Regions from separate parts of the Thiopseudomonas acetoxidans genome, predicted to be linked through region 2. Evidence: predicted binding sites of a transcription regulator. Region 2 holds the regulator's gene; each other region holds the start of a gene.
What was found. Region 2 encodes FliA, which starts transcription of late flagellar genes. Its sites were predicted from a motif close to CTAAAGTTTNNNNNNNNNNNGCCGNTAA; they were not measured.

Region 1 (4,409 bases), on a different contig from region 2:
GCCCGAGTGTTTTTTACAGGCGCAACAACAGCAGGTTCGCACCTATCCCATAAAAGGCACACGCCCGCGTGGCGCAACTGCGCTGCTTGATAAGCAGCTGGCTGATGAGTTACGCAACAGCGATAAAGATCAGCGCGAAAACCTGATGATTGTCGAGCTTATGCTGCAAGAGTTGTTGCAATGCTGTCATCCCGATACTTTGCATACGCCGCAGTTATGTCAGCTGGAAAGCTTTGCCAATGTACATCACTTGGTTAGTTGTATTACCGGCCAGCTTAGCCAAGATAAGGATGCTCTAGACCTGCTCCAACACTGTTTTCCGGCTGGCTCAATTAGCGGCACACCGAAAAACAGCGTGATTGAAGTGATTGATATGCTCGAAGCGGACTCAAGAGAAGTGTATTGCGGATCGGTTTTCTATCTTTCTAATCATGGTCAATTCGACAGCTCAGTCACTATTCGTACTCTGCTCGCCCAAGATGGATTACTACGCTGCTGGGGCGGCGGTGGCATCACTCAGGGCTCTGACTGGCAAGCCGAGTATCAAGAGTCTATTGATAAGGTCAGTGTGTTGATGCGCTGCCTTGAAGAAGCACACTTGGTACGCTGAGCGCTACAGATTAAAACCTCTAGCCAGGATTGCTGACCAATACAGGCAAATTCACTTATGCGCAGTTTTACGCTATAACACAGACTTTGCCGCTAACGAAAAGGTTAAAAGATCTCTGCATGCCAGCTAACAAAAACACTCCCGCTCCTAATGATGAGCTACCCAGTCTTACCGCACAGTCTGACGACAGCATTCAACTTGAACCTTTACTCGGCGAAACCTCTCGGCTGTTTAATCAACCTAGCAAAAAACCGCGCCAATTGGCTATTTGGTTCGCCATAGCAAGCATTGCCGCAGGCACAGGAGCTCTAGCCTACAACAATTATCAGCGCATGCAGCTTCTGGAACAGCAGCTGATCGCCACACAAGACAACTTTGCTGAAATTAGCGGTGATGCTGCCAAACATATTCAAAGCATCTCTGGACAGCTCAATACCAGTCAGAGCAGCGCTCAATCAAAAATCGCAACATTGAGCCGCACACTCACAACACTGCAGCAGCAACTTGAGGCTATCAACACACAAACAGGCAAAAACACTGAGCAGGTGCGTTCGCTCTCCAAGCAACAGGAGCAGCTGAAGCAACGCTTAACACAACATGCCAACGCAGTAAAAGAAGGCTTGCTGGCCGTCGATGCCGCTCAGCAACAGCTGGGTAGCGAAGTTAAGCTCGGCTTTAAGCAGCTAGAAGTTTTTCAGCAACAGCAATCCCAGCAGTTGGAGGTTAACCAAACCCATAATCAACAGTTAACCCTAATCCATGCTGAGCTTGAAGCCTTAGCCCAGCACTCTGAACAGCTCAATGAACAACTCAAGCAGTACCATAGCAATCAGTTGGCCTTACAAAAGCTGCAACAAGAACTGGATAAGATTCACGCTGAACAGGTTGGGCTCGCACAAGAATTTCAAGCCTATCGAGCGCAAATAACACGCAGTATCAACGCTTTAAATGAAGCCATAAAGCCATAAAAAAAGCCCTGCTATTGTTACCAATGGCAGGGCTTAAAAGGTGACTTGTGGGTTAGAGTTTAAATTGTCCAACCAAATGGTTTAACTCGGCGGCTAGGCGCACCAACTCTTCGCTGTTCTGCGATGTTTTAGTCGCCCCTGCTGAAGTCTCGTCCGCAATCTGGCTGATCGTAGTTACATTACGGTTGATTTCATCAGCCACTGAAGACTGCTCCTCAGCTGCAGTCGCGATTTGCATGTTCATATCGCTGATGGTTGCCACCTCTGCAGCAATGACATGCAAGCTTTGTGCGGCACGCTCCACGCGCTCCGTACCATAGCCAGCGCGGTCTTGGGCGCCACCCATAGCAGTCACTGCATTAGAAACTCCTTTTTGTAACTGCTCAATCATGTTTTGAATTTCTTCAGTGGAATGCTGGGTACGTGACGCCAAAGTACGCACCTCATCGGCTACTACAGCAAAACCACGACCCTGCTCACCCGCTCGTGCTGCCTCGATGGCCGCATTCAAAGCCAACAAGTTGGTTTGTTCGGCAATACCCTTGATTTCACTTAACACCTTGGCAATATTGGCGGTATCGCCTTCCACCTGAGCAACCACCTGTGCGGCGCTCTCGATCTCATTAATAAGCGTACGTATACCTTCTATCGCCTCTTGCGCAACGAGCACACCGTTGCTCGCTTCTTGGTCTGCACCCTGTGAAGCCTGCGAAGTCTGTGTTGCATTTTGCGCCACCTGCTGCACTGTGGCGCTCATCTCATTCATGGCCGAAGCCACCATGTCAGTTTCAGTACGCTGCGCTACAACAGCCTTAAGGGTATCGTCAGCAACGGAAGCCACCTGATCCGATACTTGACTCAAACGTTGCGTAACACTCGACACAGCATTGAGACTATGGCGGAACTTACCGATCATGCGGTTAAAGGTCTCACCCATAGCGCCCACTTCGTCTTTGGCATGTACCTCTACGGTGCGGCTTAGATCGTCAGCGTGCGTCATTTCTTCCATGGTTTGGCGCATCGCGTTAATACGCACAATAACCACTCGACGAACAATATAAATGATAACAATCAGCCCAACAATTAACAGCAATAACTGAATGGCAGCGCTCATCAGGATATTTTGCATCACCTGCTCATCAAGTGCTTCCAGTGAATAGCTTATTCGTACCGCACCTACCACCATATTTTCGGGCACCATGTGACACATCAAACAATTAGTGCCGCGATAATCTGTTTCGGCCAATATAGGATTAATCACCGTTAAAATGCGCGAGCCTTGCCTGTCATCAATATGTACCACAGGATCGCCATTAAGCGCGCGCTCATCCAATTCATCTAGAGCAACCTGATAGTCATAGCCCGGACCATACATTGAGTTAATCGCATCATTGCGAATAATCCGCGCCTCAACTACCCCAGGACGCTCAAGAATCTTGCTGCGTAACACTTCGCGCTGAGCCATAGTACCCGTCAACATCATGGTGTTAATGCTGTCAAAGTACGTATCTGCAGCGTCTTTGGTTTGTTGCTCAACAACTTCGAGCACTAGCTGTTTTTCATTGCTCGCAGAAAAAAGCAAAGAAGCCGACATCATCACAAAAAAAACCGACAGCATTGCAATGTTTATTTTGGTCTGCACTGACATGTGTTTTGTTTTTGGCACTTGGCTCATGCTTTAACCCTCAAGGTACTTCTCTTTTTTATAACCTAAAAGTTGCAGGTTCCTTTACAGGAGCTTTTAGTTTTGAAAATCGTGTCGACTGTAAGTGTATTCGGCTTACCCGTTAAAACCTTGAGCAAATAGCCGTTAATTAAATTATTGCTTTATTTTTATAACAATAATTACTCGCACATGCCATAAAATTGGCATCCAGCATCGCGCACATGAATAACTTGCAAGACGCATGCCACACATACAGCTTCAACCAAGCCTGTACTGTGACAACCGACACACTTTATCACCTATTTTTTATACGCAAAAGCACTGAGTAAGCAAACACCACCCACTAAAAGTAGTAAGGACTTTTCGAAACTTACAAATAAAAATCTAAGATTCTGATTTTCAGTACTGAATTAGAGCTGCAAACGCACTTTAATAAATCTGCGCTAAAGCGCCCTCAAGCTCAGGGTAGTTAAATTTGAAGCCTTCATCTAATAAACGCTGTGGCAGCATTTTATCGCTAACCAGCAGCAGTTCAGCCAGCTCACCAAACAATAACCTCAACACCTTTTCCGGCATAGGGAGCAGAGTGGGTCGGCGTAATGCAGCGCCTAAGGATTGCGTGAAATCGGCATTAGTTACAGGATTGGGGGCACTGGCATTAAATACGCCACGCGCTCGCTCAGTGTCTACCAGCCATGCATACACTCTGGCCATATCTTCAAGATGGATCCAAGGGAACCAATGCTGGCCCTTACCCAATCGACCGCCCAAACCCAATTGAAAAGCCGGAAGCATTTTGCTTAAAGAGCCACCCCCTTTACCCAGCACCACACCCGTGCGTACTAAACAAACGCGTACGCCCAAAGCCTCGGCGGCTAAAGCGGCTTTCTCCCAAGCGGCACAAAGTTCATGTGTAAAGCCGTCACTTGGTTGGGTTTGCTCGGTAACCGTTTTATCACCCTGCTCACCGTAATAACCCACGGCGGAGGCCGATACGAGAACCTTGGGAGGAGTAGCTTGCGCCTTCATCCACTCCACCAACTGTTCAGTTGTGTTAACTCTAGAACTTATCAATAGCTGTTTGCGTGCGGACGACCAGCGTTTATCGGCAATTCCTGCGCCGGCCAAATTAATCACGGCGTGCACAGAATCAGGTTCTAACTCG
Region 2 (4,409 bases):
CGCACTTCATTAAACATGCTAATAACGCTATCTAGAGCCTGTAGAACCACATCCATCAGTTCTGGAGTTACCGTGCGTTCGCCTTTACGTAAAATATCGAAGACGTTTTCGGCAATATGGCAACAATCAACCAATTCGGTTAACTGTAAAAAACCCGCACCACCCTTTACGGTATGAAATCCACGGAAGATAGCATTCAGTAGATTCATGTCATCAGGGCTGCTTTCTAGTTCAACCAGTTGTTCTGATAACAGCTCTAGAATTTCACCTGCTTCTACGAGAAAGTCTTGGAGGATCTCTTCATCGGCTTCAAAGCTCATTTATTTTGCCCCCTAAAGTCCCAAACTTGATAGCAAATCATCCACATCAACCTGATCAGCTACTACATCGTCATTATCGGCACGTATTTGCGGACCTTCACCCATAATCATAGCTTTATGTTTATCTATAGCTTTTCTTAAATCTTCGGGTGAATGTTCAATACCGGCAACGCGATCAACAGTGCTTGCCATAACAACCAGCTTCAGCAAGCTCTCTTCCATATCTGTTATTAGCGTAGAAACTCGCTTGATGACCTGCCCAGTAAGGTCTTGGAAGGACTGCGCCAATAAAATCTCATTCAAGTTACTTGATAACTCATCGCTATCATGCAAGCCGCGCTCTAAGTATGTTTCTACCCGCTTGGCTAGTTCCCTAAACTCTGCCGCCGACATGTCGCGCTGCATAAAGCGTCGCCAATCAACCGTCAAACTTTGTGCTTCGTAGCTAATATAGTTCGCAAATGGCGCGCTCTTCTCAACCAAGTCAATAGTGTCATTGGCTGCTTTTTCTGTCATTTTGACGACATACTTCAATCGTTCATTCGCATCGGTAATCTGCGACATTTCTTCCGCATGAGGACTGCTTGGATCAACTTGCAGATCCAGCAAGGCACCGTGTAATTCGCGGGTTAACTTGGCCACCTCATCATAAAGTGCCCGATCACGCACCAAGTTAATTTTACCAATAACTCGCACCGCCTCTTCCCAGTTTTGCTCGGCAAGACTCGCTTGCAAATCATCGGCATTTTGTTGAACCGCTTGTTGTAATTGAGTTACCGCACACTTATCTACCGTCATGGTTGCTCCATTAACCGTATCAACCATTAACTCGCTCAAAAATCTTCTCGATTTTGTCTTTCAGTGCTTGCGCAGTAAAGGGTTTAACTACATAGCCATTTACCCCAGCCTGAGCCGCTTCGATGATTTGATCGCGCTTAGCCTCAGCAGTAACCATCAACACGGGGAGATGCTTGAGCTTATCATCGGCACGTACGGCCTTTAAAAGATCAAGTCCCGACATGATTGGCATATTCCAGTCAGTGACCAAAAAATCAAATCCCCCGCTGTGGAGCATGGGTAGTGCTGTAGCACCATCATCTGCTTCAGCTGTATTGGTAAACCCTAGGTCACGCAAGAGGTTCTTGATGATCCGGCGCATTGTTGAAAAGTCATCAACAATGAGGATTTTCATGTTTTTATCCAAGGCAACCTCCAAAGAGCTCTATACTGAACACAACAAAAACCATATTTGCATTATCTCAACTATGCCACTCTGCTAGTCGCGCTCTAAGACGTGCTGCACACTGGCTGTGTAATTGGCTCACTCGTGATTCACTAATCCCGAGCACCACCCCAATTTCTTTTAAATTCAACTCTTCGCTGTAATACAAAGAAAGCACTAATTGCTCACGTTCCGGCAGACCTTCTATTGCTTGAGCCAGCGCTTGTTTAAATTTTTCTTGTTCAATTTCTCGACCTGGCCCCCGATGACTTACTTGTAAATCTGGCTGTGCTCCATCTTCTTGCAAACCATCGAAGCTAAATAATCTACTGCCCTGTGTATCCGCCAAGATCGCGTGATACTCTTCTAGACTCATATCTAATTCGGCCGCAACCTCTTTGTCTTGAGCGTCTTTACCTGTACGCGACTCAACTTTTCTTACGGCTTCACTCACCATGCGTGTATTTCTATGTACAGAACGAGGCACCCAATCACCTTTGCGCATCTCGTCTAGCATCGCTCCGCGGATACGTATTCCAACAAATGTTTCAAAACTTGCACCCTTACTAGAATCGTATTTTTTGGCCGCTTCTAATAAACCTATCATTCCTGCTTGAATCAGATCATCAACTTGAACGCTTGCTGGGAGTCTGGCCAGCATGTGGTAAGCAATTCGCTTAACCAAAGGAGCATGCTGTTCAACCAGCAATGTTTGTTCATCCCTAGCTTGCGCTGTGGCATACATTTGCAAACCTTTGGCTACTGTCATTGCAATTATTCCCGTCCTTATTATTGGCTCACTAAACGGTCCACAAAAAACTCCAAATGCCCTCGCGGTGTAGCAGGCAAAGGCCAACCATCTACTTTCTCTGCTATTGACTTGTAAGCTAGAGCGCACTTGGACCGCGGGAAAGCTTGGTAAACGGCTTTCTGCCTTTGCGCTGCCTTGCGTACAGTCTCATCATAGGGAATTGCACCCAAGTATTGCAGTGTAACATCATCTAAGAATCGTTCGGTAACATTTACCAGCTTGGCATAGATGCTGCGGCCTTCTTGCGGGCTATGTGCCATGTTAGCCAAAACACGAAAACGGGTCATGCCATGATCACGGCTGAGTAGTTTAATCAGCGCGTAAGCATCGGTAATAGAAGTTGGCTCGTCACATACCACCAGTATCACTTCTTGTGCTGCTCGCACGAAGCTGGTAACTGAGTCACCAATTCCAGCTGCCGTATCTATCACCAACATATCAATGCTATCGCCGATATCGCTAAAGGCTTGGATAAGACCCGCATGCTGTAGCGGCGTCATTTCAACCATACTTTTAGTACCTGATGAAGCGGGTACAATTCTTATTCCACCAGGTCCAGGCAGCAAAACATCACGCAAATCGCACTTACCATCCATTACTTCAGCCAACGTACGTTGTGGATTAAGACCCAATAAAACGTCCACGTTGGCCAAACCAAAGTCCGCATCCAACAACACTACACGACGCCCTAGATCAGCCAGAGCTAAGGATAGATTAACCGAAACGTTGGTTTTACCCACCCCGCCTTTGCCGCCAGTAACCGCCACTACTTGAACAGAATGTTTGTTTGTCATTTATTTAATACCTTGTATCTCAGTTAGTGCCGCTTAGCCGACTTGTCTAGCCGCTGCTTGATAAGAAGTTGCATACATTGCAGCCATTTCTTGCTCACCCGGATCGTCTGGGTTTTGCATGCGTACAGCTCGACTCACTAACTGATGGCTACGCGAAGCCTGAATATCATCAGGAATCCTAGGGCCATCAGTAGTATAAGCTACTGCAAGGTTATGGCAAATAGCCATGCCAAGAGCCTCCCCCATACTTACGGCTTCATCCAACTTCGTTATAATGCAGCCTGCTAAGCCACAGCGCTTGTAAGCGTGCCACGCTGCTTTAAGCACTTGTGCTTGACTGGTTGCGGCCAACACCAAGTAATTTTTCGCCTGAACACCTCGAGCTGCCAAACTATCTAGCTGCATAGCCAACATGGGATCTTGTGCTGGCAAACCTGCTGTATCAATCAAAACCAGACGCTTTTTCTGCAAAGGATGCAGTGCCTGCTCAAGGGATTGACCCACTTCTACATGGCTTACTGATACATTTAAGATGCGGCCTAAAGTTTTCAGCTGTTCTTGTGCGCCAATACGGAAACTGTCCATGCTGACGATAGCGACATTTTGCGCACCATGCTCAAGCACATAACGCGCCGCCAGTTTCGCCAGCGTAGTGGTCTTACCCATTCCCGCAGGACCGACCAGTGCAATGACACCACCGTGCTGCAAAGGATCCTTAGCTGGGGTATCCAGTTCATGGGCTAAATGCGCCAACACCATGCGCCATGCTTGGCGCTGATCGGTTTCACTCGCCACTTTTTGCATCAGGTTGCCAACCAGCTCGGCCGGCAAACCCATTTTCTGTAGACGCTTCCACAACTCTGCTTGTTTGGGTTGCTGATGCTGCACTGAACCCCAAGCAATTGTACCCAGTTGCATTTCTAGCAGCTCACGCAAGCCCAGCAACTCAGAACGCATCTGTGCAAGCTCTTGCTGATCGACTGAAGGCTGGCTGGCTGACGAGTACTGAGCTACAGCAGGCTGGTGAATCGCTGTAGAGTGCGCCATTACCTTATCGAATAGTTGACGATCGCGCTTTGTGCCAGCAACCTCTTCACGCAAGCTCATCGATGCTTGCGCCTGCATAATATGCTCTTTGGTCTTGCGCAGCTCTGCCTCTAGGGCTGGATTAGCCCGAGCTGGAAGTGATTGTAGGTTATAATCAAGGGCGGCAGTCAGCTCAATGCCTCCCGCTACTTTGCGCGTCGACAAAATGGAAGCAT
Region 3 (4,409 bases), on a different contig from region 2:
TCAGCAATAATGAGCATTATGGGCTGATAGTCCAAACATAGCGTGCCCATCACAAAGTGGCTGCTGTCGATAGCCGCAGTAAAGTCTTGGCTTAAATGTGTTTGTAGTTGGGCCAGGTTTTTATCCTGCACATACAGCTGAGTGTTTTTCTTGAGCAGCTTTTGCATGAACGGACTTTGTGCTGTTTGCGTTAAGGGTTGCTGCAACGCAAACGCAAAGCCGCGCTGGTAAATAGGACGTAATTGTTGTGTTTTTGCCGATATTGCAATCATCGCTATACGTGATAAACCAAGCGTTTCCAGCATTTTTGCCATACTTTCCAGTAATTGAGCATGGTTAACGAAAGGGCTGGGTCTTTGTAGCATGCTTTGGGCTTGCTGTTGCCAGTCTTTAAGGTCTTCTGTGGTGGGTGGCAGTAAGTGTTGTGGGTCACTGTCCTGAGCTAGCAAGCCATTTTTAGGTCTGCAGATACGGCGTGCTGTCCATGGCCAGAGTAAGGCTTGCGCGGGATGCCATAAATCCGTCTTGCCTAGTTGGCGGGCATGCTCCACTGCATTTAGATGTGTGTGTTTTTGCACTTTATCTAGCGGCCAACCAAGGAATAGGGCGGTAAATCGTTGCCAGCGTAAACAATGCTCATGTGACCAAGAGTAATGGGCGTCTATTGCTAGGCCGTTAGCCAAAATAATGGTGTTGGCAGGCTGTCTAAACCAAAGGAAAATATCTTTCTGCTCATCCAGTAACCGCTGCTGCTTTAAAGGCTGTGCGTGTAATTTGGCAACTCTGAGGGTGCGCACCATTATGTGGCGCTTTTGGTTAAGCATGCGGTGCGCCTCAATAACCCACTCTGGTAGTGACCAGCGCTCGGCCAAAGCTTGACACAATAAGGTTAAGGACGTACCAAATAATTCATGTTCCACTTTATACTGTGGCTCTTTATTGCCCAATACGCGCTGCTCCCACAGCTTGAACAGCTCTGGATGGCGCGTGAGTAACGGCCATAAAGGGGAAAGAAATAATAGGCTGCCCCAGTGAATATCCTGCCAGATCCTAGCCAGTTTGGTGGCAAAGAGCGCATTGGCCTGTGCATTAGCATGCTGGCTGATAAGCCAAAGCTGTCTAAGAGGCTTGTGTATCTCTGCTTCGGGTGTGTCGTCTAACCGGCTTAAAAGCTGTTTACATTGGGTCATGCCTAGTCGGGTCAAGGCGGCTTCTAAATGCTGGGCAGGCTTGCTAAATGAGCTGTGTTGCTTATTGGCTTCGCGGAAGAAAATAAGCGCAATCGAAGGGGCGGAACTTATAACCTGAGCGATATCACCTAAACTGCTGCGTGGATTGCTTAGCGCAGTTTCCACACGTCGCTTGTGACCGCTTGGAACAGGCAGCTTTGTATTGTCTAAAAGAGCTAACCATTCGTTTAGCTTTTTTGGTGTGGGTTTAGGTGTGTTGTTACGCATCTAAAAGGACTATAATCCGCGACTTAATTTTGAGAAGCCTTTAAATAACTACCTGTCTAGCTACCACCGCGTTAAAAAACGTACTCACAATCTTTAGATTGAACGTGCTTTAGCACGTCCCGAAGGGGGAGCGAAGCGAATAATGCTTATTTACTTATGTAAACAAACTGCGCTTTTTCGTACGTTTTGACTCGCTAGCGCTCGCCCTTCAGGTCAGCCTTTGGCTGTTACTCCCGTTGGTCGTTGCGCCTTGTGTTAGCGTCCTCGGTAACGTTTTTCAGAAGCTCTTGATTGAGGTTAAGATATTCCTATCTTGGCCGATATGTGGTGATTGTTGCTGAGTTAGATATTATATATTTGCTTAATATGGCATAATCTACCATTGCAACAGGACCAGTTTAGCACCCAAATGGCTTTTTAAGTAGCTACGCCAATGAGACAATTTGATAACGAGAATGTGTGATTTTTTATGATAAAAATTGTAGGGATTTTAGTTGTTTTTGGTAGTGTGTTGGGAGGATACGTTTTATCCGGAGGGCAGATTGCAGCCATTATCCAACCTTTTGAGGTGCTGATTATTCTTGGTGCTGCCTTTGGTGCTTTCATGCAGGCAAACCCTAACAAAACCGTAAGTCACGTTGTTAAAAAATCTTTACAAATGTTTGGAACACGCATTAATAAAACACTGTATTTGGATGTGTTGAAAATGCTGTATGAAGTGCTCAACAAAAGCCGACGTGAAGGCATGATGGCGATTGAGTCGGATATCGAAGATCCAGCAGCTAGTGCTATTTTTAGTAAATATCCAGCCATATTAAAAGACCAGCGCATGACTGAGTTTGTCTGTGATTATCTGCGTATTATGTCGACCGGTAATATGGCGCCCCACGAGTTTGAAGGGTTGTTCGATATGGAACTCGACAGCCTTAAAAGTGAGCTGGAGCATCCGGGCCATGCTGTACACCAGGTTGCTGATGGGCTGCCGGGTTTTGGTATCGTTGCTGCTGTTTTGGGTATTGTGGTGACCATGGCGATGCTGGGTGAAGCGGAGCAAAATGAAATTGGTCGTCACGTCGGTGCGGCTCTGGTAGGTACGTTTTTAGGCATTTTGGCGTCCTACGGGTTTGTTGGGCCATTGGCCGCGAGTCTGGATTACGATGGTAAGCAAGAGCTGAATTTGTACGAAGCGATCAAAGCAACCTTGGTGGCTTCAGCCTCAGGCTTGCCGCCCAGCTTAGCGGTTGAATTTGGTCGCAAGGTCTTACTGCCTGCTAACCGACCTAACTTTATTGAGCTTGAGCAAGCCGTTCGCGGCGGTTAAGACAGGAGTTAGTCAGTGAGCGGTGGTAACCAACCCATAATAATTAAGCGTGTAAAAAAGGTCTCAGGTGGTAGCCATGGAGGCTCATGGAAAATTGCGTTTGCTGACTTTGCTATAGCGATGATGGCTTTTTTCTTGGTGATGTGGCTGCTATCTTCAGCGACACCTGAGCAATTAAAAGCTATTTCTGGTTATTTCCAAGACCCCGTTGGTTACAGTCAAAGCGCCAGTCCCTATGTGATTGACTTGGGCGGCACGCCAACACCCTCTGCAACCTCGACTATCAATCCGGAAATCAATGATGAAATTAGCTTGCGTGTTGATACAGAGCAATCGCAAGGCTTGGATAAAGAAAGCGCTAACCTGTTGGAGCAATTAGAGCAGGAGCGGCTAAACTTATTATTGCTTGAGTTGCAAAATAAGTTAGAAGAAAGCAAAGAGCTAGAGCCTTATCTTGATCAAATATCGCTTGCTATCACTCAAGATGGCTTGCGTATTCAGATTTCCGACGCGGAAAACCGGCCCATGTTTTCCTTAGGCAGTGCCAAGCTGCAACCGCACTTTGAAGATATTCTTTATATGATGGCTGGCTCATTCCGCGCCGTGCCTAATAAAATCAGCATCGGCGGTCACACAGATGCTAAGCCCTACTCGGGTGCAGCAGAGTTTGGTAACTGGGAGCTATCAGCCAGCCGTGCCAATTCGGCCAGACGTGCTTTACGCTCTGGTGGGCTTGAGGAAGCGCAGATTGCGCGTGTTTCTGGTTATGCATCGTCTATGTTGTTTGATCGCAAAGACCCATATAATCCTGTAAATCGCCGCATTGATATTTTGGTTCTGACTAAGCGTGCACAAGAAGAAATTGAAGGCACGGAGACGGGTTTAACCAACGAAGAAGTGAATCAGTCTAAAGAGCAGGTTATAGAGCAGACCAAGCCAATGCGTGAGCGGTTAAATCTGTTCGAGGACGGTTTGCTGGATATGCAGCCTGATCGGCGTTTATAGTTTTAGCTGTATGTGCTTATCTAGATATCTGTGGGTCAAGGCGCTAGTGCTTGCTAGCGCTCAGATAAATTGGCGGTTAGAGATTTAAAGCTTGTCAGGCGCTCATGACTGATGTGGCCTTGCGCAACGGCTTCCAGCAGCGCGCAACCGGGTTCATGCTCGTGGCTGCAGTTGCGAAAACGACAGCGACCTAAAAACGGATGAAATTCAATAAAACCCGCTTCAATATCGTCAATGCTCACATGCGCAAGACCAAACTCGCGTATGCCGGGTGAATCAATTAAGCTGCCGCCGTTTGGAAAGTAAAATAAACGCGCTGTGGTGGTGGTGTGAGTGCCTTTGCCAGATAGTTCAGACAGCGCACCGACTGCCGCTTGTGCTTCGGGTAATAGGCGGTTGATTAGTGATGACTTGCCCACGCCCGACTGGCCGACGACCACGCTGACACGTTCTTTGAGTACGTTTTCCAGCTCCTGCATGCCCGAACCGCTGTAAGCAGAAACCTGCAGAATCGAGTAGCCAAGTTTTTGGTAGATATCCAGCAGCTTCTTGGCTTTATGCGTTTTGTCTTGCCCAAGTAAATCGGCTTTGTTTAATAGCAGAATGGGTTTAATCCCCGCATGGCT
Region 4 (4,409 bases), on a different contig from region 2:
GGCCGTTTTCACCATGTATCGCTTGGCTATAAGCTAGGTATCGATACCGAGGCTGATATCACTGCGCTTAAGCAGTAAATGGAGTTTTTGGTTAACGGCGCTGTAACGCTTGCCTAAGTTACAGCGCCTTTTTTTGTCAGCTTTATTTATCCAGAAACGAAAAAACCCGTTAAGCGTTAACTTAACGGGTTTTCGTAATATGGCGCAGTGGACGGGACTCGAACCCGCGACCCCCGGCGTGACAGGCCGGTATTCTAACCAACTGAACTACCACTGCGCTACTTCTCAAGAGTGGTGGGTGATGACGGGATCGAACCGCCGACCCTCTGCTTGTAAGGCAGATGCTCTCCCAGCTGAGCTAATCACCCTTGTCTCTCGAAGTGGTGCGTATATTAGTGATCCAATTTTGGTTTGGCAAGCCCTAAACACGAAAAGATTTTTAAAGGATGTGGGAAAAGGAGGTTTTTTGTTCCGTTTAGCGGTTTAAAAACGTTTTGCGTACATGTAAGTATTTGAATTTGTTGGTTATTGTGTTTTGCTGTTGGTTTTTTTGATTTTCTTGCCGATAAAGCATGCTGAAGGCTTTGTTGTTGCAAAACAGCAACATGCACGTGTCAGTGACAAAACAAAAGCTGTGCTAGGAATATCGAAAGTATGACGCTGTAAAAAATGACAACAGCTAAAAAGAGTGGTTAATTATGTGACCTAGATCACCATAGCTGAGTTTCTTTTATGGATAAGCAGCACGGGCAATCATTTTAATAGACGTAAGGACTTGTTATGAGTAATCAAGTTACTGTTAGCAAAGTTAGTGTTTTTCTCGTAGCAGCAATTAGCGCAGGCTATTTGTTGTTGGTGGGTTACCTTAACTGGCCTTTTGTTTATGGCGTGTTGGTAGCGTTGCCAATTATGGCTTTGTTGTTTTTTAGCACCTCTGCAGCAGATAAGGCTGAGCAGAGTGCGCAAAAAACCAATGATGAAACAGAGCTGACACGTTTAGCGCAGGAGTTGTCTGAATCGACCACCACGAATGCGCTCACCGCCGCAGGTGTGAGTCACTCGGCAGTACAGTTAAGGCAGAAGCTGGAATCCTTGGTGCAGACATCCGCCAGCATTGAAGCCGGTGCGCAGCAGATGATTGTCACTGAACAGCAGACCGCGCAGTTAAGTGAAAGCGGTTTGGAAGCTGCTAGTGAAGTGCGTGAGCATAGTGAGTCGGGGCAGGCGGGATTGCATAAAAGCATTGCCGGCATGCAGCAGTTGAGTCAGCAGGCTATTGAAAACAGCGCGTTGGTTGATAGCCTGAGTCAACGCAGTAAGGAAATTCAACAAGTCACCTCGGTGATTCAAGAAATTGCCAGTCAAACCAACCTGTTAGCACTGAATGCGGCGATTGAAGCCGCGCGTGCGGGAGAGTACGGTCGCGGCTTTGCTGTAGTGGCTGATGAAGTACGCAGTTTAGCCGGTCGCACTGCAGCAGCCACTGAAGAAGTGGACACCATGGTGACCGACATTCAACGCCACACGACTCAGGTAGCAGAGCAATTACAACGATTGATGGCTGAGCTAAATGATAGCGTCGGCTTGGTCGAAACAGCGGGCGAGCAGCTGGATACTATTACGCGATTAGCGACTAACGTTGAGGCGCAGATGTCAGAAATTGCTGGCGGCACACAAAATAACCGTTTGCGTTTGGATGAGTTATTTGGCTCGGTGGCCACTATGCGTCAGGATTTATCAGTCAGCGACGTGCAAACGGAGCAGCTGAGCCAAGCTGCCTTGTCGTTAGAAGAGCAAACTGAACGTATTAGCGAGCGTTTATCAGAAATTAGCCTGTCGCAGTACCACCAAGATGTGTATCAGCTAGCACGTGATGCAGCAGAAGCCATAGGTAAAAGATTTGAGCAAGATATAGACAAGGGTGTGATCACCCAAGGCGCGCTTTTTGACCGTAATTATCAGCCTATTCCTAATACGCACCCACAGAAGTACCGCACAAGCTTCGACAGCTATACCGATTCGGTATTACCGGAAATCCAAGAGCCTGTTTTGCAAAAGCACCCGGGCGCAGTATTTGCTATCTCGGCCACTCAGGAAGGCTATATTGGTACGCACAACACCCAGTACAGCCAGCCATTAACGGGCGATAAAGAGCGCGATTACTTAAATAACCGCACTAAGCGTATTTTCAATGACAAGGTCGGCAGCCGCAGCGGCAATCACCAAAAACCATTACTCTTGCAAACCTACATTCGCGAAACCGGCGAGCACATGCACGACCTCTCCGTGCCTATCTATGTACACGGCAAGCATTGGGGTGGGTTTAGGATTGGCTATCACCCAGAGCGGGGCTAGGGCGGACTAGTCTTATTATGTGCCGCTTCTGCGGCTCGTTTAAACTCTAGCGATATTGTCTGAGTTGGCTGTACAGTTTTCTAGCATTACACTTATTGATAAGCATTTTCCACAGCCCTCAAGGTTGAGCGCCCAGTTTCACTTGAAATAAAGTTGTTTGCCGAGTGTAAAATTAATCAGCGTCGACTAGAATGTATTGTTTGTGGTATACCAATCGCAGGCACAGGCAGTTGGCCATTATCAAGAAGAACAACAAGCAGGCCAAGCTTCATACTAACTGGATGCTTGAGGGCTAACACCTAAAGCTAGTGTTCGGCTTGGTTAGGGCGGCAAATACATGCAACACAAAGCAGAAAAAAGAACTTTGTTTTATCTGTAAAAAAAATATTAAAGTTTTTTTAACCCAGACCGATAAACTAATCAAGCAAGTATGATTTCAAGCTTAAGGCACGGTACTTAAGCTTTTTAATGTAAAACGTCCAGTGGAGGACAACATCATGGCACTATCCGTTAATACTAACGTTTCCGCGTTAAACACTCAGCGTAACCTAAACGCATCTACCAATCAGTTGTCTGTCTCTTTGCAGCGTCTTTCTACGGGTTCGCGTATTAACAGCGCTAAGGACGATGCCGCGGGCTTGCAAATTGCTAACCGCTTGACCAGCCAGATTAATGGCCTAAACGTAGCCGTTAAAAACTCTAACGACGGTATCTCCATGGCGCAAACCGCTGAGGGTGCGCTGGAGCAGTCCACCAGTATTTTGCAGCGTATGCGTGACTTGGCGCTGCAATCAGCTAACGGCTCTAACAGTGCCGATGAGCGTAAAGCGCTTAATGGTGAAGTGAACGAGCTGAAAAAAGAGCTAGATCGTATTGCCAACACCACCAGCTTTGGTGGTAAAAAGCTACTGGATGGTGGTTTTGGTACCACGACGTTCCAAGTGGGTTCGGCGGCTAACGAAAGCATCAGCGTGAAGATTGATGAGATGAGTACTAGTTCGCTAAAATCCACTTACAGTTCAGGAACACTAAGCGGTGCAGCTTCGGGTGCAGCTAGTACTGACAAGTTTCTAAACTTAGCGGTAAAAACATCAGGTACAACCGAAGCTCAGGTGATTTCAGTAGCTATTAATGGTGGTGAGTCAAAAGAAGAGCTAAATCAGTTAATAGCAACAACTATCAACGATGCTAACATCGGTATTGGGGTGCATGAAAACGCAGCTGGTGGCTTTGATGTTCTATCGAAAGATACAATAGGTGCAGCAGCGGGTGATATTGAATCCATAAGCTACATAACTTCTGGAGCTGTAGCAGCCAGTGGTGCTATCAATAAGGCTGTAGTGAGTAGTGGAAATGTAGGTGTTGTAAAAGATGCAGCTATTAAAGATTTGTCACTTGAAACTGTTACAGGTGCGCAGAAGGCCATCCTAACGATTGATCAGGCAATTCAAAGCATCGATGCCCAGCGTGCAGATCTCGGTGCAGTACAAAATCGCTTTGAAAACACCATATCCAACCTGCAAAATATCGCAGAAAACGTCTCGGGTGCTCGTGGTCGCATCAAAGACACTGACTTCGCCTCAGAAACTGCCAACCTAAGTAAGCAGCAGATTCTGCAGCAAGCCGGTACCGCGATTCTGGCTCAGGCCAACCAACTGCCACAAGCAGTCCTCAGTCTGCTGCGCTAAACCGCAAACCCAGACCGCCCCGCAAGGGGCGGGAATCAAAAAAGGCCCGCACAAGTTGTGGGCCTTTTTTATATGAAAGTTAACATGTTGAACTGGCCAATTAGCTAAAACCATCCGCCGCGGCGAACTGGAAACCACCAGCATCAACCAGGCTTATTTGCAACGCGGCAATTTGCATGTAGAGTTACTGGGTCGCGGTTTTGCCTGGCTTGATAGCGGAACCCACGAAAGCCTGCTTGAAGCCAGCCTCTTTGTCGAAACAATTGAGAAGTGCCAAGGCTACAAAATTGCCTGCCTGGAAGAAATCGCCTATAACAACGGCTGGCTAAGCAAAGAACAGCTACGAGAACAAGGGCAAGCCTTAAG

Region 1: QEZ41_RS06780 (methyl-accepting chemotaxis protein) is a predicted target of FliA. The motif match lies at 3,351-3,378, and genes of this name have one in related genera.
Region 3: motA (flagellar motor stator protein MotA) is a predicted target of FliA. The motif match lies at 1,754-1,781, and genes of this name have one in related genera.
Region 4: QEZ41_RS11270 (flagellin) is a predicted target of FliA. The motif match lies at 2,743-2,770, and genes of this name have one in related genera.

What each region holds. Positions count from the first base shown of each region.
Region 1 covers NZ_JAUCDY010000006.1:133,634-138,042, reverse strand. The annotation lists gene QEZ41_RS06790 (anthranilate synthase component I family protein) at 1-610, shown strand, start outside; gene QEZ41_RS06785 (coiled-coil domain-containing protein) at 730-1,578, shown strand; gene QEZ41_RS06780 (methyl-accepting chemotaxis protein) at 1,631-3,253, opposite strand; gene QEZ41_RS06775 (TIGR01777 family oxidoreductase) at 3,674-4,409, opposite strand, start outside.
Region 2 covers NZ_JAUCDY010000003.1:232,037-236,445, forward strand. The annotation lists gene QEZ41_RS04310 (chemotaxis protein CheA) at 1-320, opposite strand, end outside; gene QEZ41_RS04315 (protein phosphatase CheZ) at 333-1,118, opposite strand; gene QEZ41_RS04320 (chemotaxis response regulator CheY) at 1,138-1,512, opposite strand; gene QEZ41_RS04325 (RNA polymerase sigma factor FliA) at 1,580-2,311, opposite strand; gene QEZ41_RS04330 (MinD/ParA family protein) at 2,332-3,147, opposite strand; gene flhF (flagellar biosynthesis GTPase FlhF) at 3,181-4,409, opposite strand, start outside.
Region 3 covers NZ_JAUCDY010000008.1:90,800-95,208, forward strand. The annotation lists gene QEZ41_RS08070 (HDOD domain-containing protein) at 1-1,457, opposite strand, end outside; gene motA (flagellar motor stator protein MotA) at 1,927-2,778, shown strand; gene motB (flagellar motor protein MotB) at 2,794-3,783, shown strand; gene rsgA (small ribosomal subunit biogenesis GTPase RsgA) at 3,837-4,409, opposite strand, start outside.
Region 4 covers NZ_JAUCDY010000017.1:34,287-38,695, forward strand. The annotation lists gene QEZ41_RS11250 (ethylbenzene dehydrogenase-related protein) at 1-78, shown strand, start outside; tRNA gene QEZ41_RS11255 (tRNA-Asp) at 201-277, opposite strand; tRNA gene QEZ41_RS11260 (tRNA-Val) at 293-368, opposite strand; gene QEZ41_RS11265 (methyl-accepting chemotaxis protein) at 781-2,355, shown strand; gene QEZ41_RS11270 (flagellin) at 2,853-4,043, shown strand; partial or broken gene QEZ41_RS11275 (sugar phosphate nucleotidyltransferase) at 4,162-4,409, shown strand, end outside.